2 regions of the Cupriavidus sp. 291-E7 genome follow, and region 1 is predicted to be linked to the other one. Evidence: riboswitches for the same ligand, from Rfam matches in the RefSeq annotation. Region 1 holds a riboswitch; the other holds the start of a gene.
What was found. A riboswitch is a leader RNA that binds a small molecule or an ion and turns the genes downstream of it on or off. The one in region 1 is predicted to bind glycine.
Positions count from the first base shown of each region.

Region 2: linked by a shared signal. The riboswitch ahead of gcvT (glycine cleavage system aminomethyltransferase GcvT) and the one ahead of AC3FLX_RS01750 (D-amino acid dehydrogenase) in region 1 are both predicted to bind glycine.

Region 1 is NZ_JBYOJV010000001.1:376,527-388,327, reverse strand. It holds gene AC3FLX_RS01795 (ArsR/SmtB family transcription factor) at 1-22, shown strand, start outside; gene AC3FLX_RS01790 (DUF6630 family protein) at 54-560, shown strand; gene AC3FLX_RS01785 (LysR family transcriptional regulator) at 594-1,589, opposite strand; gene AC3FLX_RS01780 (PepSY domain-containing protein) at 1,852-2,121, shown strand; gene AC3FLX_RS01775 (cytochrome b/b6 domain-containing protein) at 2,124-2,684, shown strand; gene AC3FLX_RS01770 (type 1 glutamine amidotransferase domain-containing protein) at 2,808-3,485, shown strand; gene AC3FLX_RS01765 (LysR family transcriptional regulator) at 3,491-4,405, opposite strand; gene AC3FLX_RS01760 (MFS transporter) at 4,691-6,007, shown strand; gene AC3FLX_RS01755 (M20 aminoacylase family protein) at 6,028-7,239, shown strand; glycine riboswitch at 7,302-7,400, shown strand; glycine riboswitch at 7,401-7,515, shown strand; gene AC3FLX_RS01750 (D-amino acid dehydrogenase) at 7,575-8,843, shown strand; tRNA gene AC3FLX_RS01745 (tRNA-Leu) at 8,965-9,051, opposite strand; gene AC3FLX_RS01740 (histidine kinase N-terminal 7TM domain-containing protein) at 9,142-10,719, opposite strand; gene AC3FLX_RS01735 (hypothetical protein) at 10,864-11,331, shown strand; gene AC3FLX_RS01730 (M81 family metallopeptidase) at 11,350-11,801, opposite strand, start outside.
Region 2 is NZ_JBYOJV010000007.1:167,711-179,511, reverse strand. It holds gene hemN (oxygen-independent coproporphyrinogen III oxidase) at 1-1,382, opposite strand, end outside; gene AC3FLX_RS14500 (ABC transporter substrate-binding protein) at 1,631-2,803, shown strand; gene AC3FLX_RS14495 (ATP-binding protein) at 2,825-4,120, opposite strand; gene AC3FLX_RS14490 (response regulator) at 4,125-4,856, opposite strand; gene AC3FLX_RS14485 (UvrD-helicase domain-containing protein) at 5,211-7,298, opposite strand; gene AC3FLX_RS14480 (YMGG-like glycine zipper-containing protein) at 7,585-7,809, shown strand; glycine riboswitch at 7,887-7,974, shown strand; glycine riboswitch at 7,996-8,124, shown strand; gene gcvT (glycine cleavage system aminomethyltransferase GcvT) at 8,213-9,340, shown strand; gene gcvH (glycine cleavage system protein GcvH) at 9,454-9,834, shown strand; gene gcvP (aminomethyl-transferring glycine dehydrogenase) at 9,912-11,801, shown strand, end outside.

The sequences.
Region 1 (11,801 bases):
GATTGGAAAAATGGCCGCATGAACGGAGCATCCGGGCCACAAAGGAGCAACCGATGGCAATAGAACTGGACGACGACGCGCAGGACGCCGTGAGCCGGCTGTTTGCGCTGATCAATCTGGGAGACACCCAGCAGACCACGCGGCACCTGGCATTGTTCGAAGAGGCGCTGGAAGACGCCGAAGAGGACGACGCCGACGCCGAAATGCTGCTCTTCCAGATCAAGGAGATCATCGACTGGGAGGCGGGCTTCTATGTCGACTGGAAGGATGCCGAATCCTTCATCGGCTGCCTGAACCAGCTCTGCGAGCGCGTCGATCTGGAGATCGACTGGGGCACCGACGACCCCGAGGATGAGGATTTCCTGGAAGGCACGAGCGTGCCCGAGCTGATGGAACTTGCCACCGACCAGTTGCGCGTGGCCGGCTACACGCTCTGGAACTGGGATACCGGTGGCGACGCCTATGCGGGCTGGATCACGCGCAGCGAAGACGACGACGAGATGCTTGAGATCGCCGATACGCTGGCCTTCGACGTGCGCAGCGGCGACCAGCCCTACTGAGCGGCATCGCGCCTGAGAGCGACCCCCGGCGGCTCAGTCGAGCGTCAGGACCGTGGGCTCGCTGTCGTCCTCGGTCAGCGCCTCCTCGGCGTTCGGCAGCAACGTGCCATTCAGACGCGACATGGGGCGCCGCGTCTCCGGTACGCCCAGCGTTTCCTCCAGGGCGTTCAGGAACGCGCGCACGCTTGCGGGCATCAGCTTGCGCGCGGGCATCAGCACGTAGACCTTGAGCGGCGATGAGGAATAGCCTGGCAACACGCGCACCAGTTGCCCCTGCACCAGTTGTTCGTGCACGAAGCGCGGCGACAGGCGGGTGACGCCAAGCCCATCGACCGCCGCCTTCAGCCGGACTTCGGCGTTGTGCGTGCAGATACGCGGCTGCACGTCGAGCGAGAACGTCTCCACGCCGTCGCGCAAAAATTCCCAGTGCGAATCGTCCAGATTGCCGACAGTGGGCCAGCCTTGCAGGTCTTGCGGCGTGCGTGGCAGGCCGCGCTCGCGGATTAGCGAGGGCGCCGCGTAGTACGCGCGCTCGATCAGCACCACTCGCTTGCTGGCAAACGAGCTGTCGTGCAGGCCCGTATCCGTCATCACAAAGGCAAGGTCGTAGCCGTGGCGGATCAGATCGGGCTGTTCCCAGTTCATGTCGAGCTGGACGCTCAGCGCCGGATGCTGCTTGAGCAGACGGTTCACCGTCGGCGATAGATGCTGCGAACCCACTTCGTACGGCGTGGCGATGCGGATGGTGCCACTGACTTCGGCGCTGACCGAAGCCGCTTCGGCACTGATCTCTCGCAATGCGCCAAACAGCGGCGCCACACGGTCGTAAAGCTGCTGGCCACGCTGCGTCACACGCACGCGCCGCGTGGTGCGCTCGAACAGGCGCACGCCAAGCTGCCCTTCCAGGCGTGCCACCCCGGCACTCGCCGATGACTTGGGGACTTCCGCGAGTTCGGCCCCCTGTGTGAAGCCGCCGCCTTCCACCACACGGCAGAAAATTTCCCAGTCCTTCCAGTCAATCGTTTTCATGCGAAACCCTTCGATGCGAGGCATCGGGAAAACCCTTACCCGATGGGCCGCGATTGTCCCACATCACGAACAATGATGAAGTCCACGTTCAGCGTAGGGACATTACGGAGGAGTGACAGCGACATTACATCTGCGGCCGCAGTGCGCTTAAAACCACGAATGCCCCACGGCTCACCGGGAAAACCAACATTGAGAATCAATCTCAATAGACTCTAGGATTCATAGCATTCGCCCTGATGGGCTTTAGACGAGGAGTTGAGCCATGTTCAAGAAGATCGCCGCCGTTGCTGTCGCAGGTCTGTTCTCAACCGCCGCATTCGCAGGCGCCAACTGCACCAAGCATCCCAAGTCCGACTGGATGCCCGAGGCGGACGCCAAGGCCAAGATCGCGGCCCAGGGCTACAACATCAAGAAGTTCAAGGTCGACGGCAACTGCTACGAGATCTACGGCACCACCAAGGACGGCAAGAAGGCCGAGATCTACTTCGACACCAAGACGCTGGACATCGTCAAATCGGAAATCGAGAAGTAAGCATGGCAACCCCCGCGGATCGCGTGCACCACCCTGACACGGTTCGCGTGTGGGATCTGGCCGTCCGCTTCACGCACTGGAGCGTGGCGGCCATCGTTCTCTATGACCTGGTCGATGATTCCGGCGACCAGTTGCATCGCGTGCTCGGCTACGTCGCGGCGGGCCTGGTGCTGTTCCGCATTCTGTGGGGCTTCGTCGGCACCGAGCATGCGCGTTTCAGTGCCTGGCTGCCGCGTCCCGCCGGCGTGCTGGCCTACGGCCGTGCGCTGCTGCGCGGCCGTGCGCCACGGTTCATCAGCCACACACCGCTGGGCGCCGTCATGATGCTGGCGATGTGGGTGCTGATCCTGTCGCTGGCCATCACGGGCTGGATGTCCCGGCTCGATCCGTTCTGGGGCGAAGACTGGCCCATCGACATTCATCGCTGGCTGTCGAATACGCTGCTTGGCCTTGTGGCCGTGCATGTCGTGGCGGCCATCGCCATGAGCGTCAAGGGCCGCGAAAACCTGATCGTCTCGATGATCACGGGCTACAAGCGACGCAAGCGCGACTACGGCAAATGATTGGGGCGCCGCCCGATTTTCGGACTTTCAATTTCGACCTACCCGGATACGGAACCGGTGACTAGGATTGATGCCATCGCCGGCGTCATCCGGCCGCTGGCGTCACCGCACCGGAGAACGAGAATGAAGATCCTGATGGTACTCACCTCGCACGACACGCTCGGCAATACGGGCAAGAAAACCGGCTTCTGGCTGGAGGAATTCGCGGCGCCCTACTACGTGTTCAAGGACGCGGGCGTGGACGTTACGCTGGCAACGCCCAAGGGCGGCCAGCCACCCATCGACCCCAAAAGCGACGAACCCGATTTCAAGACGGATTCCACACGCCGCTTTCAGGGCGACCCCGCTGCGCAAAAACACCTGGCCACCACGCTGACGCTCGACCAGGTCAAGGCCGACGACTTCGACGCGGTCTTCTATCCCGGCGGGCATGGCCCGCTGTGGGATCTGACCGATGACAAGCGCTCCATTGCATTGATCGAGGCATTCGATCGCGCGGGCAAGCCGATGGCGCTGGTGTGCCACGCGCCCGGCGTGCTGCGCTACGTCAAGCGTGCGGACGGAGAGCCGCTGGTGAAGGGCCGCAAGGTCACCGGCTTCACCAACACCGAGGAAGAAGCCGTGCAGTTGACCAATGTGGTGCCGTACCTGGTGGAGGACGTGCTGAAGCAGAACGGCGCCCAGTTCTCGCGCACCGATGACTGGGGCAGCTATGCGGTGGTGGATGGTCTGCTGGTGACGGGGCAGAACCCCGCATCATCGGAAGCCGGCGCGCATGCGTTGCTGAAGCTGCTGAAGTAATCGCACTAGCGGGTGCGGCGCGGCTTTGCAGCGTGCCGCACCTCGCGCGTGAATTGCGCGCAGGCATGCGTCATCATGTCTTCGGACCGATAGACCAGGAACACTTCGAAATCGGGCAGTTCATCCAGGATGGGCAGCCGCACCAATGCCTCCGGGTCCAGCTTCAATGGCCCCGTGCCATCGAATACGTATTTCGACCAGACGCTGATCAGGTCGGTCTTGGTCGCCAGTTGCAAACCCAGCAGGTTCGACGCGCTTTGCACGATGCGCTTGGGCATGTCCAGCCGGTGCAGCCGCATCAGGCTGGCGAGCGGACTGCCCGGATCGTCGAGCGGATCGAGCGTCAGCCAGTCGGCATCGAGCAGCGCGCGCAGACGCCGGGCGCGGCGCAGCGGATGACCGGGCCGCACGGCCAGTCCCATGCCGACTGAGAACAAGGGCTCCCACTGCATGCCACCGCCGCCTGGGCCGCCGTTGGTCGAGATCAGCCCCAGGTCGAGCCGCCCTTCACGCAACCCCTCCATGATCTGTTGCGGCCGCAGTTCCTGCGCGCGAAGCGTCACGTTCGGATAGCGCTGCCGGTAGGCCGCCACGGCGTCCGGCAATGCGCCGCTCGATGCCACCGCCGTAAAGCCGATATGAAGCTGCGCCTCGGCGTGGCCGCGAATCGATTCGATGTCTTCCAGCGCATGCCGCAGCTCCTGCTCCACCACGGTGGCGCGCCGAACCAGCGCCAGGCCGTAGGCCGTCAGGCTCACGCCGCGCACCGAGCGCGACATCAGCGTGACACCCAGCTCACGTTCAAGCTCGGCAATCGCTTTCGACAGCGCCGGCTGGGACGTATGCAGGCTGCGCGCGGCCTCATGCATGCTGCCGTGCTGGGCTACCGCCAGCAGCACGCGCAGTTGTTGCAGCTTCATCGGGGTTTCTCCTGATCGCCCGTTTCCCCCATGCCTTGCCGTGGTGCGCGCGTGCGCATTTGCCGTGCACGCCACCTGCGAATGCGCCGCGTAGGTACTAGTCCTGATGGCATGCGGCCGGGGTTGATGACGGTGATTCCATTTCGTTATCACGATGACAATAAATGATTTTCGGTGCGCTGTGTTTGCCGGAATACTCCATCGCCAAGGACGTACGACTTAAGCGATGGATGCCGGGAAGAACGGCTCCACGATTTTCGAAACCCGGTTCGTGGAGCCCCCGACATGAACAACGCAACCTTGCCCGCCGGCACACCGCTGTCCGCTGACGTAGCCGCGGCGCCCGCCGTCCATGCCGCACGGCCAAGCCAGTTCCGCCTCATCGCCGCGTGTTCCATCGGCAACGCGCTGGAGATGTTCGACTTCACGGTCTACAGCTTCTTCTCGCTGCTGATCGGCAAGCTGTTCTTTCCTTCGGATAGTCCGTACGGGTCGCTGCTACTCGCCGTCGCCACGTTCGGCATCGGCTTCGTCATGCGTCCGCTGGGCGGCGTGGTGATCGGCAACTATGCGGATCGCCGTGGTCGCAAGGCGGCCATGACGCTGACGATCGGGCTGATGGTGATCGGTACGTTGTGTATTGCGCTGGCACCCACGTACGCCACGGCGGGCGTGTGGGGATCGTTGACGATCCTCGCGGGCCGCCTGCTGCAGGGCTTTTCGCTTGGCGGCGAGATCGGCGCGTCTACCGCGATGCTGATGGAAGGTGGCGACGTGAAAAGCCGTGGCTGGCGCGTAAGCTGGCAAATCGGCAGCCAGGGTATTTCCGCGCTGGCCGGCGCTGCCACCGGCGCCACGCTCTACGCGCTGCTGTCCACCGACGCGCTGGAAAGCTGGGGCTGGCGTGTGCCGTTCCTGCTGGGCCTGTTGATTGCACCCGTGGGCCTTTACATCCGCGCCAATCTCGATGAAACGCACGAGGCCGACGCGCACGCGCCAAGCCCCGTCGGCGAACTGTTCCGACGCCATGCCGGCAAGGTGGTGCTCGGCATTCTGGCCGGAACCGCGGGCACGGCGACGATGTACCTGGTGGTGTTCTTCATGCCGACGTACATGATTCGCGTGCTGCATATGCCGGCGTCGCTGTCGTATCTGTCCGGCTGTGTCACGGGCGTCACGCTGCTGGTCGTCTCGCTGGCCGCCGGCACGCTGGCGGACCGGCTCCCCCGGCGCAAGCCGCTGGTTGCCGGATCGCTGCTGTTCAGCCTGATCGCCGTCTATCCCGCGTTCTGGCTGATGAACCACTACCCAAGCGTGCCGTTGGTGCTGTGCCTGTCCGCCCTGCTCACGGCCAGCATCAACCTCGGCACCACGCCACTGTTCCTGATGCTGCTGGAAATGCTGCCGGCCGGCGTACGGGCGACTGGCCTGGCCGTGATCTATAGCGTGGGAGTCACCGTGTTCGGCGGCTCGTCGCAATTCATCGTCACCTGGCTGCTGGCAAAGACCGGCAACCCGATGTCACCGGCCTTCTACATGATGGCGTGCGGGGTACTGGCGTTGACCGCCGTGCTGCGCATTGCCGAGAAACGCGAACACTGAACCTCTGCGAGACCGAAACCATGACCCGCGAACCGACCCTGACGCCGTTCCAGCTCCTGCCGCACCTGCTGCCCGCCATCGACACCGAAACCTTCGTCGATATCCGCCGGCAGATTCACGCCCAACCCGAGCTTGGCTTCGAAGTAGGCGCCACCAGCCGGCTGGTGGCGACGCTACTGGAAAGCTGGGGCTACGACGTGCACACCGGCATCGGCAAAAGCGGCGTGGTGGGGCAACTCAAGGTGGGCAATGGCACACGGCGGCTGGGCATTCGCGCCGACATGGATGCCTTGCCGATTGTCGAAGCCACGGGCCTGCCCTACGCCAGCAAGACGCCTGGGCGCATGCATGCATGCGGTCACGACGGACACACCGCGATCCTGCTGGCCGCGGCCAAGGCGCTGGCCGATTCGCGCAGCTTCGACGGCACGCTGAACCTGATTTTCCAGCCCGACGAAGAGAACCTGTGCGGCGCGCGCGCGATGATCGACGATGGCCTGTTCGAGCGTTTTCCGTGCGACGCCGTGTTTGCACTGCACAACATGCCCGGCGTGCCCGCCGGATCGTTTCGCGTGCTCGAAGGTCCGGTGAGCCTATCGTCCGACGTTGCCGACGTCACGATTCGCGGCGTTGGCGGCCACGGTGCGATGCCGCATCGATCGAAGGACCCGATCGCGGCATCGGCCGCGATCATCACGGCACTGCAGACCGTGGTGGCGCGCAACGTCGCGCCTGACGACACCGCCGTGGTTTCGGTCGGCTTCATCCACGCCGGTGCCACGCACAACGTGATTCCCGAAGAAGTCAAAATTGGCCTGAATGTGCGCGCCGCGCGCCCCGAAACCCGCGCACTGGTGGAAGCACGCATCTACGAGATCGTGAGCCTGACCGCGCAGGCACACGGTGTGACGGCGCAGATCGACTATCGCCAGCTCACACCGCCGATGGTCAACGCGGCGGCACCCACGGCGCTGGCGCAGGAAGTCTGCACGGAACTCGTTGGCGCGGATCAGGTGGTGACGCACGCACCCAAGGGGCTGAACGGCAGCGAGGACTTCGCATGGATGCTCAATGCCGTACCGGGCTGCTACCTGATCCTCGGCAACGGCGAGGGCGAGTTCGGCGGCTGCATGGTGCACAACCCCGGCTACGACTTCAACGACCAGGTATTGCCGCTCGGTGCCGCCGCCTGGGTGCGGCTGGCGCAACGCTTTCTGACTGCCCAGCCCTGACCATGCTGGAAATCCCGATAGCGGATTCCTGAAGTTCTGTGGCATAGTTGCCACCGCTGTATCCCGCGATCTCGGGAGAGTCCGTGCCTGCCATCAGGCAGCACGGCGCCGAAGGAGCAACCGCCCCGGAAACTCTCAGGCAAAAGGACCGGTATCGCCAGTGCACTCTGAAGAACCCCCGGCTTGTACGTCGGCCGGTGGTACCGAAGGAGCAAGCGATGCCCGTTTTTTCACGCGGCATTGCGAATCTCTCAGGTCAAGGACAGAGGGGGCGTCCGCGTAGCGCATGGTGCGCCGTGGACTGCCACCCCATGACGTCCTGGAAGACCTTCCACATGAAAACCATTGCAGTGATCGGCGGCGGTATTACCGGCGTCACGACCGCTTACGCCCTCTCCAAACGCGGCTTCTCCGTTACGCTGTTCGAGCGGCATCGCTATGCCGCGATGGAAACGTCCTTCGCCAACGGCGGGCAGTTGTCGGCATCGAATGCCGAAGTCTGGACGCACTGGTCCACCCTGGCCAAGGGCATCAAGTGGATGCTGCGCGCCGATGCACCGTTGCTGGTGAACCCGCGCCCCTCGTGGCACAAGTTGAGCTGGTTTGCCGAATTCATCGCGTCGATTCCGCACTACCGTGCCAATACGGTCGAGACGGCACGGCTGGCCGTTGCGGCACGCGAGCACCTGTTTGCCTGGGCGCAGGCCGAAGGCATCGACTTCGACCTGAAGCAGCGCGGCATCCTGCATATCTATCGGGACAAGTCGGGGTTCGAACATGCCGGCCGCGTGTCGAAGCTGCTGGCCGATGGCGGGCTGGAACGCCGGCCGGTCACGCCGGAAGAGATGCGTGACATCGAGCCGACTCTGGCCGGCACCTACTACGGCGGCTACTACACCGAGAGCGATTCCACCGGCGATATCCACAAGTTCACCAGCGGACTGGCCACTGCGATCCGGCGCCTGGGCGTGCAGACGCTGTACAACCAGGACGTGCGTTCCGTATCGACCACTGGCAGGCGCGTGACCGTGGTATCGGCGGAAGATAACCTGCCGACGTCGCGCGACTTCGACGGCGTGGTGATTTGCGCGGGCGTAGCCAGCCGCGGCTTTGCCCGGCAGCTTGGCGACCGCGTCAACATCTATCCGGTCAAGGGCTACTCGATCACCGTGAATCTGAACGATGCCGAAAGCCAGGCGAGCGCGCCGACCGTGAGCCTGCTCGACGACGAGACCAAGCTCGTGACCAGCCGTCTGGGTGTGGACCGGTTCCGCGTGGCCGGCACGGCCGAGTTCAACGGCGTCAACCGCGATATCCGCGCCGACCGTATTCGTCCGCTGATCGACTGGGTGCAGCAGTGCTTCCCGGGCGTGAGCACACGCAGCGTGGTGCCCTGGGCCGGGTTGCGCCCGATGATGCCGAACATGATGCCGCGCGTTGGGCGTGGGCATGCGGCCAACGTGTTCTACAACACGGGGCATGGGCATCTGGGCTGGACATTGTCGGCGGTGACGGCCGAGATGGTGGGCGATGTGGTGCGGCAGGCGGTGCCGCAGGACGGGTGCGTGGCCGTTGGCGGAGGCGCAAGCGGCGTGGCGGCTTGAGGCGCTGACCCTCTCGCCCGGCCCCTCTCCCGCGCAGCGGGAGAGGGGAGAACTCCCGACGCTGCATCGATGGCCTGGCCAAAATGAAAAAAGCCCTGCTCAATGAGCAGGGCTTTTGAATTGGTGCCCAGAAGAGGACTCGAACCTCCACAGTGTTGCCACCGCTAGGACCTGAACCTAGTGCGTCTACCAATTCCGCCATCTGGGCTTCGTTTCGCTGCATTGCTGCTGCGACGCGAGCCGCGAATTCTACAGAAGCTTTCGGAATTTGCAAGCCCTTTTTCAACCGGCCTCGATATCAACTGTTCTGCACCCCCAGATACACGCTGGCGTCGAGCACATAACGATTCCGGCCAGCACGCTTGGCGCGGTACATCGCACTGTCGGCGCGATGCAGCAGCGGCTCCAGCCGCGCGGCCTCCGGTACCGCGCACACGGCGCCCACGCTGATCGTCACATACGGCTGCACAGGCGTGCCGTTGTGCGGAATGCCAAGTTCGCGCACGGCCGCCACCATGCTGCGCGCAATGCCGCGCGTTTCTTTCATCGAGGAATCGGGCAACACCACGGCGAATTCCTCGCCGCCAAGGCGCGTGCAGAACTGCGCGCCGCGCAGTACGCCAGTCAGCGCCGCCGCCACTTGCCGCAGGCATTCGTCACCACGTGGATGTCCGTAAAGATCGTTGAATTGCTTGAACAGATCGACGTCCAGGATCAGCAGCCCGAGTTCCGTGCCGCGCTCAAACGCACGCGCCACAGCTTCGTGTGACTCGCGCTGGAAGTAGCGCCGGTTCGGAATGCCGGTCAGCGCGTCGATGTCGAGGTCCGCCTGTACGCGCGACAACTGCTCCGTGGTTTCGCCGAGCTGGGTGGCCAGTGCCAGCTCGCGCGACTGGTAGCGGCTGATGTCGCGCATGAACACGAGCAGACCGATCTGTTTGCCATCCATGCGACGTACCGGTTCCACCGCCACTTCGTACCCGGCCCCGTCCGGAATGACGGGCGACACCTCGCCCGCTGCGTTCAATGCGTCGTGCCAGATCGATGGCGGAATCTGCCCACGGCACAACTCCGGCACCAGCCGTGCGGCAGCAGGATTGAATTCCACGATACGCCCATCGGCGCCCAGGATCACGCAGCCCTCGCGGATCGTGTCGAATACGCGGAGCCGCGCATAGTGCCCCGTATCGTCGAGGTGCGTGCGCAGCGCACAGAACCAGACCAGCAACGTCATCAACGAAAACGTGGCGGGCGTCAGGTCGCCGCCCAGCGGACTGGTCCAGCGATACAGGTAGGCGATATGCGTGACCAGCGGCAACATCAGCCCGGCCATCAGCACGTTGCGGCCGCGCACTGACAACGCGGCGTTCGGCACTTCGGCCGTGGCCAGAAAGTACATGCTCAGACCGAGCATCGCGTACGTCCAGGCCGCCGCGGCGGTATAGCCGATGCCGTGATGGAATACCGCGCCAGGCGCCACGCCCGGTGGCATCCGCTCGATCGTGGTCCAGATCAGATGGTGGCGCTCATTGGTAAAGACCAGCACGAGCGTCAGCAATGCCGCAAACACCGGCACCCACAGCATCGACCAGGGCACCACAAAGCGCGGGCGGCTCAGGTGAACCATCGCCACCAGCCAGCCAATCGGCACGGCCACGATGCCCACATACTGCAGCTTGGCCCAGAAGATACGGCCAGCCAGTTCCGTCTCGCTGATCTCCAGCAACCGGCCACCGCTCCAGATGGCCACGCCGGCGGCCAGCAGCAGAAACGCGCGCACGGTGGGATCATCGCGCCGCGGCCACGCTGCGACAGCCATGCCCACGCTGCACACCACGGCAATGGTCAGGCAAAGGACGAGAGGATACGATGGCATTGACGAGTGGCCGAACCGGATAGCGCCCCTTCGCCAGGCAGTGCGGGGGCGAACCATTATAGGCCCGCGCTGTCCGACGCTGGCGGGCATCCGCCACGGCGCCACACTCGTCAATACCACCCGGCAACACTACGGAAACCAGACGTGCCCATTATCCTTCTTGGCCTCGCGGTCATCGCCGCCTTTGTTTACGGGATGGTCCGGCTCTACCAGACGGTGGCGGCCGCGGCCGGCATGCTGGCCGGTACCGCCGCCGTGCTTGCGGTGCTCGCCGCGCTGACCGCGCTGTTCATGGCATGGCTGCGCCGCTACCGCGCCATTCACGGCCGGCGCGTCAAGGGCGAGCGCATCCTGGCCTTGCGCGGCGACTGGGGCAACCTCAGGATCGATGCCGAACGCAAGAACGGCGTGCTGGAAATGGGCGGCCAGCGCCAAGTCATGATCTTTGCGGACATCGACGGCGCGCGGCCCGAGGCGCGCCAGGGCCACTGGTATGTGGTCGTGGCACTGCAGCACCACAAGCAGGCCGAATGGGCCATTCCCGTACCGGACCGCGATACCGCCAACCGCTGGGCAAAGATCTTCCGGCTGGCGGCGCAGCAGAAGCTCTGAACGGGCGCTACCCGCGCATCAGCCCTGGAACGGCCGGCCCATTGGCTTCAGACGGATGCCGGGTGCCAAGTGCTTCCAGGGCAGATCGGCCGGATCGGCGGTCATCGGTCCGGGTGCCTTGGCCACCAGCACGGCATGCGCGATGCCCTGAAAGTCCGCGCGAAAATGCACTGAGCTCTTGTTCACAAGGATCTTCATCGCCTCTGGCTCAATTCCGCCAACGCGATAGAGATTGCGGTCGAGCATCTGTGCCTTGCCACTGCTGACCACGATCCGTACCCCGCCCATGCCGAGCAGCGCCACAGGCCCGACGTCGGCCACCATGCCGTGCATCATCGGCCCGCCAAAGCGGCACACGCCGTCCGACAAGCCGAGCACTTCGAAGCGCCCCTGCAGCGGCTCGTCTCCGGGCACGCCGGACACTCCGCCAAGCGCGATGTCGATCACCGCGCCAACGCCCGCGCGATGCG
Region 2 (11,801 bases), on a different contig from region 1:
CGCAGGTAACGGTCGAACACCATTGCCACGCGCCGTACCAGCAGGCGGCCAAGCGTCGTGATCTCGATCCGCTCCGGCGTACGGTGCACCAGGTGATCCGCCGCCAGCTTGTCCAGGTCGGCAAGTTCGGCGGCAAAAGTCGTGGCGAAGTCGATGCCGTATTCCGCTTCGACGGCAGCGATGTCGAGTGTGCCGTTGCACATCAAGGCGCCGATGATGGCTTTGCGCAGATGATCGTCGGCGGACATCTCGAGTCCGCGCACGATCGGCAGACGGCTGGCGTCGATGGCGCTGTAGTACGCATCCGTGGTGCGGGCGTTCTGCACATAGTGGCCAGCAACCGCGCCAATCGCCGATACCCCGAGACCGATCTGGTCATAACCCGCATGCGTGGCATAGCCCTGGAAATTGCGCTGTAGCCGGCCTTCGCGCTGAGCGATGGCCAGGTCATCGTCGGGCAAGGCAAAGTGATCCATGCCGATGTAGACGTAGCCAGCGGCGGTCAGCCGTTCGATCGTCGACACCAGGATGTCGAGCTTCTCCGCCGCCGGCGGCAGTGTTGCGGCATCGATACGGCGTTGCGGCTTGAACACATGCGGCAGATGCGCGTAGCTGTAGACCGACAACCGATCCGGACGAAGCTCCAGCACGCGCTCGATCGTCGCGCCAAATCGCGCCGTGGTCTGGTGCGGCAGTCCGTAGATCAGATCCACGCTGACCGACTGAAAACCCAGGCGCCGCGCAGCCAGCACGACATTGCGCGTCTCTTCATACGATTGCACGCGATGGACGGCCTGCTGAACCTCCGGGTCGAAATCCTGCACACCGAGGCTGATCCGGTTGAAGCCGAGTTCGGCCAGCAGGTCCATGCGCTCGTCCGTCACGCGGCGCGGATCAATTTCAATCGAGTGCTCGCCTTCGGGCAGCAATACGAAATGCTCGTGCAGCGCCGCCATGACGCGACGCATTTCATCGGGATCGAGGAAGGTTGGCGTGCCGCCACCCCAATGCGACTGCATCACGGCGCGACGCTCGCCAAGCCGTGCCGCCACCATCGCCATCTCACGCGAGAGGTAATCCACATACTGCGCGCTACGGCTGTGGTCCTTGGTGATGATCTTGTTGCAGCCGCAGTAGTAGCAGATGTTCTCGCAGAACGGGATGTGCAGATAAAGCGATAGCGGCGCTGGTGTGTCGGCGCGACAGGCCTGCAACGCGCGCAGATAGCCAGCATCGCCCACTTCGTTGTGAAAGCGGTCGGCGGTGGGATAAGAGGTATAGCGCGGGCCGTTGCCATCGATACGGCCGGCCAGGCTGCGGAAATCGGCAAGTGCGCGGCGGTCGAACGCGGTGCCGGCGACGTCGGAATTGGGGGCGAACATGCGGGGACTCGATTTGTTGGCGTGGGTGACGACCGATGCTATGCCTCGCGCGGTAGTGAAACTTTGACGCCAATCAAAATCACGGCAACCGTACGCCTGCCAGCCCCGCGAAGGCGGGGGCTGCAAGTCTGGTGAAAGTCACGGAAGCGTCATGAAGGGCCGATAGTCTCGGCCCCGGCTCCACGTCGTCCCGCCCGTTTCCGCTGCCTGCAGCGCTTTCTGCGTTCCACCCGACTACCTTCACTGCCATGCGCCCAGCCTTGCCGCAGTCGATCCCCACTTGTGCGCCCGCGTTCGCGGGCCGCCGTCGCGCCCTGCGGATGCTCGGCGCACTCTCTTCCGCCGCCATGTTGCCCGCCTTTGCACAGCCGGCTGGCCAGGTGCTTCGCCGGCAGCTCGTCGTCGGCCACCTGGTTGACCGGGTTGGCCCGCAGGCCGATCAGGCACGCGACTATCTGGCAGGCGCCAAAGTGATGTTCGATGCCTTCAATGCATCGCCGGCCAGCAATGGTGGCCTGCGCGTCGTGCACGTTGTGCGCGATGCCGACGCATCGAACCCGCGCGCCGCCGCCGCGCAGGCCACGGCGCTGGCTGACAACGAGCGTGCCGAAGTGTTGTTCGGGCCGGGCGACAGCCTGCTGCCCACGCTGGCCAATTCGCCCGAGCTGACCCGGCGCGGCGTGCAGATCGTGGCGCCGCTGTCGGGGCTGGCGTTGGCTGCGGACAACGTGTGGTTCACCCGCGCCGACTACCAGGCCGAACTCGATGCCGCGGTTCACCAGTTGCGCAGCTACGGGCTGGGCGGCATTGCGCTGGCGGTATCGCCGGACTTTGCGGCAGGCACGCTCGGCGTCGGCACGCCCTGGCTGGCGCGGCTTGAAAAGGACATGTCGACGCGCGCCGTGGTGCTGACCGGCAACCTGGAGGAAGGCGCGCGGCGTATCGCATCGTCCCGTCCTGGCGCCGTGATCGTGGCGGGCGATACGCTGGCCTACGGCAGTCTTGGCCGCGCGCTGGCGGCGCAAAACTGGTACGGCTTTCTGGTGGGACTATCGGCGGTGAGTCCGTCGGCCGCGCGCGAAATTCTCGGCACCAACTATGCGGGCGGCATGGTCGTCACGCAAATTGCGCCGGGACCGCAGGAATCGACACTACGTGTGGTGAAGGAACACGTCGCACGCATGAAGCAGTATCTCGACGAGCCACCCTCGCCCGCCACGCTAGCGGGCTACATCGGCGCGGCGTGGCTGGTGCGCTCGGCCGTGGGAATGAAGACATCGGGTACGGCCGAATTACGCCGCGCGCTTCAGGCACGTATCGACGTAGGCGATTTCACGCTGGACTTCACGCGCGGGCTGCGGGGGTCCCAGTACGTGCAACTGGCGGCGATCGGCAAGAGCGGCCTGCCGCAGCGAGCATGACAGCGCGCCGCGCCGCCTATCTCAGGCGCGCGGCAGCGTGATGCTTACGCGCAGGCCACCCTCGAGGCGATTGGACAGCTTCAGCTCGCCGCCGTGGCGCGCCACGATGTCGGCGGCAATCGACAAGCCCATACCCACGCCGCCGGTGGCGCGGCTGCGCGACGATTCCACGCGATAGAACGGCTCCAGCACGCGCTGCAGCTCCGCGGGCGGAATGCCGGGACCGCTATCGCAGACGTCGATCGACACGCGCTCGGGGCTATCGGTCAGGATGATGTGCGCGGCGCCGCCATAGCGGTGCGCGTTCTCCACAAGGTTCACCACCGCGCGCCGGAGTTCGGTCGGATAGGCCAGCAGCGGCGCGGCATCGCCGGACAGCCGCACGTCCTGCCCGATTTCCTGCGCATCGTCGACAACGGCCTGCAGCAAGGCCAGCACGTCCACGCGCTGGCGCGGGCCCGTGGCATCGTCACGCTCGCGCAGGTAGTACAGCGTGGCATCGATCAGGCCGTTCATCTCGGCCAGATCCTGGCGCAGCCGATAGCGCACGTCGTTGTCTTCGACGCGTTCGATGCGCAGGCTCATGCGTGTCAGCGGCGTGCGCAGGTCATGCGAAACCGCGGCCAGAAAACGCGACTGCTGCGCGAGCTGCGTGCGGATGCGCTGCTGCATCAGGTTCAGCGCGTGCGTGGCATCGCGGGCTTCCGCCGGACCGGTGTCTTCATCGAGCGGCGGCGCGTGCACGTCCTGCGCCAGGCGGTTGGCTCCGCTGGCCAGTTGCTGCACTGGCCGCGCCAGCAGGCGGGCGCCCACCCAGGACGCGATCAGGATGGCCGCCAGCTGGAACAGCAACCCCAGATGCGGTGGCCAGATGCCACGGATATGGAATCCCTTTGGCGGCCCCGGCGGCCAATCGCCAGGACGGCGTTCGCGGAACGCTTCGGGACGCAGCGGCGGGCCATCGAAGTCGAACGGTTCATTGCCGCGCATGCCAGGCGGCGGGCCCGGTGGATGGTCGGGCATGAACACGCCTTCGAGCGGGTTGGGCGGCGGGCCGGGCAGCAGCCGGCCGGCGGCTTCGGCTTCGGAGGCGGCCCGGCGCATGCGCTCCATGTAGCGCTCCGATCCCGGGCGTGGAAACACGCTCTCGATCACGGTCACGCCCAGCACGTGCACGGCCAGCATGATGGCGGTCATCACGAAGAACAACCGCATGAACATCGAATTGAACCGGCGGCGCCGGGCCGGTTCGCCGGCGCGCGGGTCCGGACGCACAACCGATGCGCCGTCAGCCGACGGCGGCGTCGCAGCAGCCATGCCGTCAGTGCTCCACGTTGCCGGTGAAGACGTAGCCTTCGCCGCGCACGGTGCGGATCAGCGACGAGTCGCGCGGATCGTCACGCAGCTTCTGGCGCAGGCGCGATACCAGCAGATCGATACTGCGGTCGAACACATCAAGGTCGCGGCCGCGCGCATTGTTGATCAGCATTTCGCGGTCGAGCACCCGGTTCGGGTTCTCGATAAAGGTCAGCAGCAGGCGGAATTCCGCATTGGACAGCGGCACTACGGTCTCTTCGGCATCGACGAGCTGGCGCAGCGTCGCATTCAGGCGCCAGCATCCGAAACGCATCTCGTGACCGCCAGCGGCGGGCGTCGTCCGGCGCACCTCGCCACGGCTGCGGCGCAGCACGGTGTGGATGCGAGCCACCAGCTCGCGCATTTCAAACGGCTTGGTCACGTAGTCGTCCGCGCCCACCTCCAGACCCACCACGCGGTCGGCCAGCTCGGCGCGCGCGGTCAGCATGATCACTGGCAGGTCGCTGCGCTCGCGGATTTCCCGGCACAGCGTCAGGCCGTTCTCGCCCGGCAGCGAGAGATCCAGGATCACAAGGTCGTACTCCTGCGTACCCAGCGCTGCGCGCATTGCCGTGCCACCCTCGGCACCTTCCGCCTCCATACCGAAAGTGGCCAGGTATTCGGCAAGCATGGTGCGGATCTGGGGATCGTCGTCGACGATCAGCAGGCGGATGGGCAGGTTTTGCGACAGGTCCATGTGGTGTGGAAATAAGAAAGACGCGGAAATTCCGAGCGGCCAATGTACCAGCCAGGAGATTACAGGCGATGCCGGCTTTGTATCAAAGTTGATACGTGCGGAAAGGGCCACATGTGGCCTGCCCCGTGCCACGAAGGTGGTGGCGCTGGCGCTGTGTGCCGGCCGGAGAAAAATACGCTCCCGGTGCTGCCGCATCCGGGAGCGTTCAACAGGGAAGAAGCCGGGCTCGCATGCGCCCAGCCGCACCGCAACCGAAGGGCGGGCACGGTGCGTCGCAGGAACGCCGAGACGTTCTCACGCGGTGGCAATCGTAGTAAGGCTGTACTCCGGCGTCTTGTCGGCCTTGTATCAACGTCAGCTTGCGGCAGGCTTGTTGAGCAGCGCCTTCAGGCCGGCGAGCCGATCCTTCGGACTCATGGCAGGCATCGCGTCCTGCGGTGCGGGGCCATCCTCCAGTTTCATCTCGGCGATGAAGCGGGACGGCTCGACCGAATAGGTTTCGCGCGCGCGCTTGCGCTTCTTGCACCAGCTGATCTGCAGGCTGCGTTGCGCGCGCGTGATGCCCACATACATCAGGCGGCGCTCTTCCTCGATCTTGTCGTCGCCAAGGTCTTCGTCCTCGCGGGTGTGGGGCAGGATGCCCTCTTCCACGCCCACCAGGAACACGTGCGGATATTCGAGGCCTTTCGATGCATGCAGCGTCGACAGTCTTACCGCGTCAGGATCTTCCTCGCGGCCTTCGAGCATGCTCATCAGCGCCACGGTCTGCGTCAGTTCCAGCAGGTTCTTGCCTTCGTCGCCAAAACCATCGGCGTTGTCGAAGCCGGTAGCCTCGCCCTCGCCATCCGCTTCGGGTCGCGTGCCCTTGCGCTTGAGCCAGTCCAGGAATTCCAGCGTGTTGGTCCAGCGCGACTGCGCCTGGCGTTCGTCGAACGTGTCGTACAGGTAGGCCTCGTAGTGGATGCCTTCCATCAGATCGTCCAGCACGACGGTCGCTGGGTCCTTGGCGGCACGGTCGGCCAGCCGCACCATCGATTCGCAGAACACACGCAGCGGTTCCAGCTGGCGCGGCTGCAGCTTGGCCTCGATACCGCCCATCATCGCCGCCTCGAACAGCGAAACCTTGGCCTGGCCCGCGAACGTGCCCAGCACTTCGAGCGTGGTATTGCCCACGCCACGGCGCGGCGTGGTAATGGCGCGGATGAATGCGGGATCGTCGTCGGGGTTAGCGATCAGGCGCAGGTAGGCGCAGATGTCCTTGATCTCGGCCTTGTCGAAGAAGCTCTGGCCACCGGACAGCACATAGGGAATCCGCTCGCGCCGCAGGATCTGCTCGAACAGCCGCGCCTGGTGATTGCCGCGATAGAGAATCGCATAGTCTCGAAACTGCGCCCGACGCTCGAACTTGTGCGCGGATAGCCGGAACACCACCGACTCCGCCTCGTGCTCTTCGTCGTTCATCGGATGCACCGCGATCGGATCGCCCATACCATGCTCGGACCACAGCTTCTTGTCGAACAACTTGGGGTTGTTCGCAATCACCGCGTTGGCCGCTTCGAGAATGCGCACGGTCGAGCGATAGTTCTGTTCGAGCTTGACGACCTTGAGGTCCGGGAAATCGGTCTGCAGCAGGCGCAGGTTATCCAGCGTGGCGCCGCGCCAGCCGTAGATGGCCTGGTCGTCGTCGCCCACGGCCGTAAAGGCCGGTGCGCGCAGGTGCGACCCGCCGGCCAGCAGCTTCAGCAACTGGTACTGGCACGCGTTGGTGTCCTGGTATTCGTCCACCAGGAAATAGCGCAGGCGGTTCTGCCATTTCAGCCGCACGGCTTCATCGCGTGCGAACAGCTCGGCGGGCAGCCGGATCAGATCGTCGAAATCCACCGCCTGATACGCGTGCAGCGTGGCCACGTAGTTGCGATAGACCATCGCCGCCTGATGCTCGTCGGCATTGGCGGCCTGCGCCAGCGCGGTCTCCGGATCGACCATGCCGTTCTTCCACAGCGAGATCGTGCCTTGCACGCTGCGGATCAGCTTCTTGTCGGTGGTGGCGAGCTGCTCCTGCACGAGCCCGAAACAGTCGTCCGAATCCATGATCGAGAACTGCGGCTTCAACCCGACATGCTCGGCTTCCATGCGCAAGATTTGCACGCCAAGCGAGTGAAACGTACAAACCGTCAGCTGCTTGAGTGGAATGCGCTTCCCTTCGCGCGTGGTCTTGCCTTCCATCAGCTTGCCGATGCGTTCCTGCATCTCCTTGGCCGCCTTGTTCGTAAAAGTGACGGCGGCGATGTGACGCGGTTCGAACCCCTTGTCCTCAATCAGGTGCGCAATCTTTTGCGTAATCACGCGCGTCTTGCCGGAGCCGGCGCCAGCCAGCACAAGGCAGGGGCCGTCCAGGTAGCGAACCGCTTCGGATTGCGCGGCGTTGAGTCCGTGGGTCATGGGGCAGGGAAACGATGCAGGCGGGATGTATCAAGGCGCACGTGCGACGCGGCGCGCCAAAGGCGTCGATGTTAACACGCGCTTCATGTCTTTCAGCCCGGTGTCGGACAGCGTCCGACAAGCGGCGTTTCAGGCTGGTAACAATCGTAAAGCGGGGGCACGCGGGGCACGGAGCTTGCCTCTTACCTTGCACGACCGCGCGGGTCTCGCGCGTTGCGCGACCGGTTCGGACCACCAGACCAAACACATCGAAACGATGACAAACCATTGAAAAGAAGGAGCCATCATGAAGACGCTTCGCACACTTTCCAAGGTCGCGCTGATTGGTGCCGTGCTGGCTGGCTTTGCCGGCTGCGCGGACATGACCCCGAAACAACGGAACACGGCAATCGGCGCGGGCGCCGGTGCGCTGGGTGGTGCCGTACTGACCGACGGTAGCGCGCTCGGCACGCTGGGCGGCGCCGCGGTGGGTGGCGTGGTCGGCAACGTCGTGACGAAGGACCGCCGCTAATTCGCCGGCCTGGGGGCGAGACCTGCCGTCGGCGTCAGGTGTGTTTGACAAAGGCAGACCGGTCCCGTACATTCTCGCGCATCCGGCCGGGAGAGCGCGCAGCGACTGCGCCGCCGAAGGGGAACTACCCAAAAACTCTCAGGCACCACGGACCGACCGGATCGGCATGCAACATGCACACGATGCATGCCGCACTCTGGAGAGCGACATCCGCCACTGCCATGCAGGGTGAGCATGTCCACCGAAGGGGCGCACGGAGCCTACGCGCAAGCGAGGGTCCGTAATCTCTCAGGTATCGAGGACAGAGGGGTCATCCGCCGCAGCGGATTGGTTGCACATTGGTGCGCCGATCGTTGCGGCGGATGACCCTTTTTTCGTTTTCGAACCGCCCCCGAGGATATTCATGACGCTCCAGGCCACGCCCCTCAACGCTATTCATCGCGCCCTCGGCGCCCGCATGGTCGACTTCGGCGGCTGGGACATGCCGGTCAACTATGGCTCGCAGATCGAGGAACACAACGCCGTGCGCGCCGATGCCGGCATGTTCGACGTATCGCACATGTGCGTGGTCGACCTGCATGGCGCCAACACGCGCGCCTTCCTGCGCGGGCTGCTGGCCAACAACGTGGACAAGCTGCAGACGGCGGGCAAGGCACTGTATTCGTGCATGCTCGACCAGAAAGGCGGCGTCATCGACGACCTGATCGTCTACTTCTTTGCCGAGGACCACTTCCGCCTGGTGGTGAACGCCAGCACGGCCGTCGGCGATATCGAATGGATCCGGTCGCGCAATGCGGCCACCGGCAGCGACGTGACGATCACGCCGCGCCGTGGCGACGTGGCCCCGGCCGGCGCCGGTAATCTGGCCATCGTGGCCGTCCAGGGTCCGAACGCACGCGCCAAGGTTTATCAAGCCTTCCCCTCCACCCAGCCCGCCGATGCACTGAAGCCGTTCAACGCGCTGGTCGTGCAAGACCCGGAAATGGGCGAGCTGATGGTCGCACGCACCGGGTACACCGGCGAAGACGGCTTCGAGCTGGTGGTGCCGGCCGAGAACGTCGCCGGTATCTGGGAAAAGCTGTCCGCCGCCGGCGTACGCCCGGCTGGTCTCGGCGCGCGCGACACGCTGCGCCTGGAAGCCGGCATGAATCTGTACGGCCAGGACATGGACATCAACACCTCGCCGCTCGACGCGGGCCTGGCCTGGACCGTCGACCTGCAAAGCGAGCGCGATTTCTTCGGCAAATCGGCCCTGCTGGCCGGCGGCCAGAAGCAGACATTCGCGGGCCTGATCCTGCGCGACAAGGGCGGCGTGCTGCGCGCGCACCAGAAAGTCATCACCGCGGCCGGCGACGGCGAAATCACCAGCGGCACGTTCAGCCCGAGCCTGCAGCAGTCGATCGCGTTCGCCCGCCTGCCGAAGGACGTGGTGCCCGGCACCGACGTCCAGGTCGAGATTCGTGACCGCAAACTGACCGCTACTGTGGTTAAACTGCCGTTTGTGCGCAATGGCAAGGCACTCGTGAGCTGAGGCATCGCCCGGCTTCACACCCAACGGTCGCCCTTCCACCCGTCCGCTCGAGCCCAACCTGCTGCGGACCGGGTGCTTGAAACAAGAAACACACTGAATTGACGGAGAACCTCATGAACTTCCCCGCTGACCTGAAGTACACCGAGTCGCACGAATGGGTGCGCGTTGAGTCCGACGGCACGCTGACGATCGGCATCACCGACCACGCACAGGACGCCCTGGGCGACATCGTCTTCCTGGAACTGCCTGAAGTGGGCAAGTCGGTTGGCGCCGGCGACGCGCTCGCCGTGGTCGAGTCCGTAAAGGCGGCCTCCGACATCTACGCGCCGGTGGCCGGCGAAGTGATCGCGGTCAACGACGCCGCTTCGGCCTCGCCGGAATCGGTCAACACCAACGCGTTCGACGCGTGGCTGTTCAAGCTGAAGCCGGCCAACGCCGACGACGTGAACGGCCTGATGAACGCCGACGCCTACAAGGCCAGCGTCGGCGCCTGATTGCGCTGACAGTTTGATGCCGCGCGCGGCGGCCAGGCCGACCACCTGCCGCCGCCCGCTCGACGAGACCCCTTGCCATGAACGCCCCGCTTCCCATGAATGCAGCCGCCCAAGCACGGCCCACGCTGGCCGAACTGGAGGCGCGCGACGCCTTCGCCGCCCGCCATATCGGCCCCGATGCCGCCGAACAGCAGCACATGCTCAAGGTCCTTGGTTTCGACAGCCGCACCGCGCTGATCGATGCCGTGGTACCCGCCGCCATCCGCCGCCGCGACGGCATGTCGCTGGGCGAGTTCACCGCGCCACTGACCGAGGAAGCCGCGCTTGCACGGCTGCGCGGCCTGGCCAACAAGAACCGCGTGCTCAAGAGCTTCATCGGCCAGGGCTACTACAACACGCTCACGCCGGGCGTGGTGCTGCGCAACATCTTCGAAAACCCTGCCTGGTACACCGCGTACACGCCGTACCAGCCCGAAATCTCGCAGGGCCGTCTGGAAGCGATGCTGAACTTCCAGCAGATGATCACGGACCTGACCGGCCTGGACATTGCCAATGCGTCGATGCTCGACGAAGGCACCGCCGCCGCCGAGGCCATGACGCTGCTGCAGCGCGTGAACAAGCACGCATCGAACACGTTCTACGTGGCTGACGACGTGCTGCCGCAAACGCTGGAAGTGGTACGCACGCGCGCGCTGCCGCTGGGCATCGAGGTCAAGGTCGGCCCCGCCGCGGACGCCGCGCAGGCGCATGCCTTCGGCGTGCTGCTGCAATACCCCGGCGTGAATGGCGATGTGAACGACTACCGCGCCATTGCCGATGCGGTGCATGCCGCTGGTGGCCTGGTGGTGGCCGCCGCCGACCTGCTGGCGCTGACGCTGATCGCCGCGCCGGGAGAATGGGGTGCCGACGTAGCCGTGGGTAACTCGCAACGCTTTGGCGTGCCGCTCGGCTTCGGCGGTCCGCACGCGGGCTACATGGCGGTCAAGGACGACTTCAAGCGATCGATGCCGGGCCGCCTGGTAGGCGTGACGATCGATGCGCAGGGCAACAAGGCTTATCGCCTGGCTCTGCAGACGCGCGAGCAGCATATCCGCCGCGAGAAAGCCACTTCGAACATCTGTACCGCGCAGGTGCTGCTGGCCGTCATGGCGTCGATGTATGCCGTCTACCACGGGCCTCAGGGACTCAAGCGCATTGCGCAACGTGTGCACCGCCTGACCGCCACGCTGGCCGCCGGCCTGAAGACGCTGGGTCTGGCACCGGTCAACGCGACGTTCTTCGACACGCTGACGCTGGAAACCGGCTTCAACACCGATGCCTTCCACGCCACCGCCACGCAGCGCGGCATCAACCTGCGCCATGTGGGCGCCTCGCGCATTGGCATTTCGCTCGACGAAACCGCATCGCGTGAGGACGTGGTCACGCTGTGGGAAATCTTCGCGCACGGCAAGCCGGTGCCCGACTTCGACAAGATCGAGGCGTCGGTCGGTGACGGCTTCCCGGCCGCGCTGGCGCGTCAATCCGAATACCTGGCGCATCCGGTATTCAACACGCATCACGCCGAACACGAGATGCTGCGCTACCTGCGTTCGCTGGCCGACAAGGATCTGGCACTCGACCGCACGATGATCCCGCTCGGCTCCTGCACGATGAAGCTCAACGCCACCAGCGAGATGATTCCGGTGACGTGGCCCGAGTTCAGCAACATCCACCCGTTCGCGCCGCTGGACCAGACGGTCGGCTATCGCGAAATGATCGACCAGCTGGAAGCAATGCTGTGCGCCGCCACCGGCTACGCAGCCGTGAGCCTGCAGCCGAACGCCGGCTCGCAGGGCGAATACGCGGGTCTGCTGATCATCCACGCGTACCACGCCAGCCGTGGCGAAAGCCATCGCGATATCTGCCTGATCCCGTCGTCGGCGCACGGCACCAATCCGGCATCGGCCCAGATGGCCGGCATGAAGGTC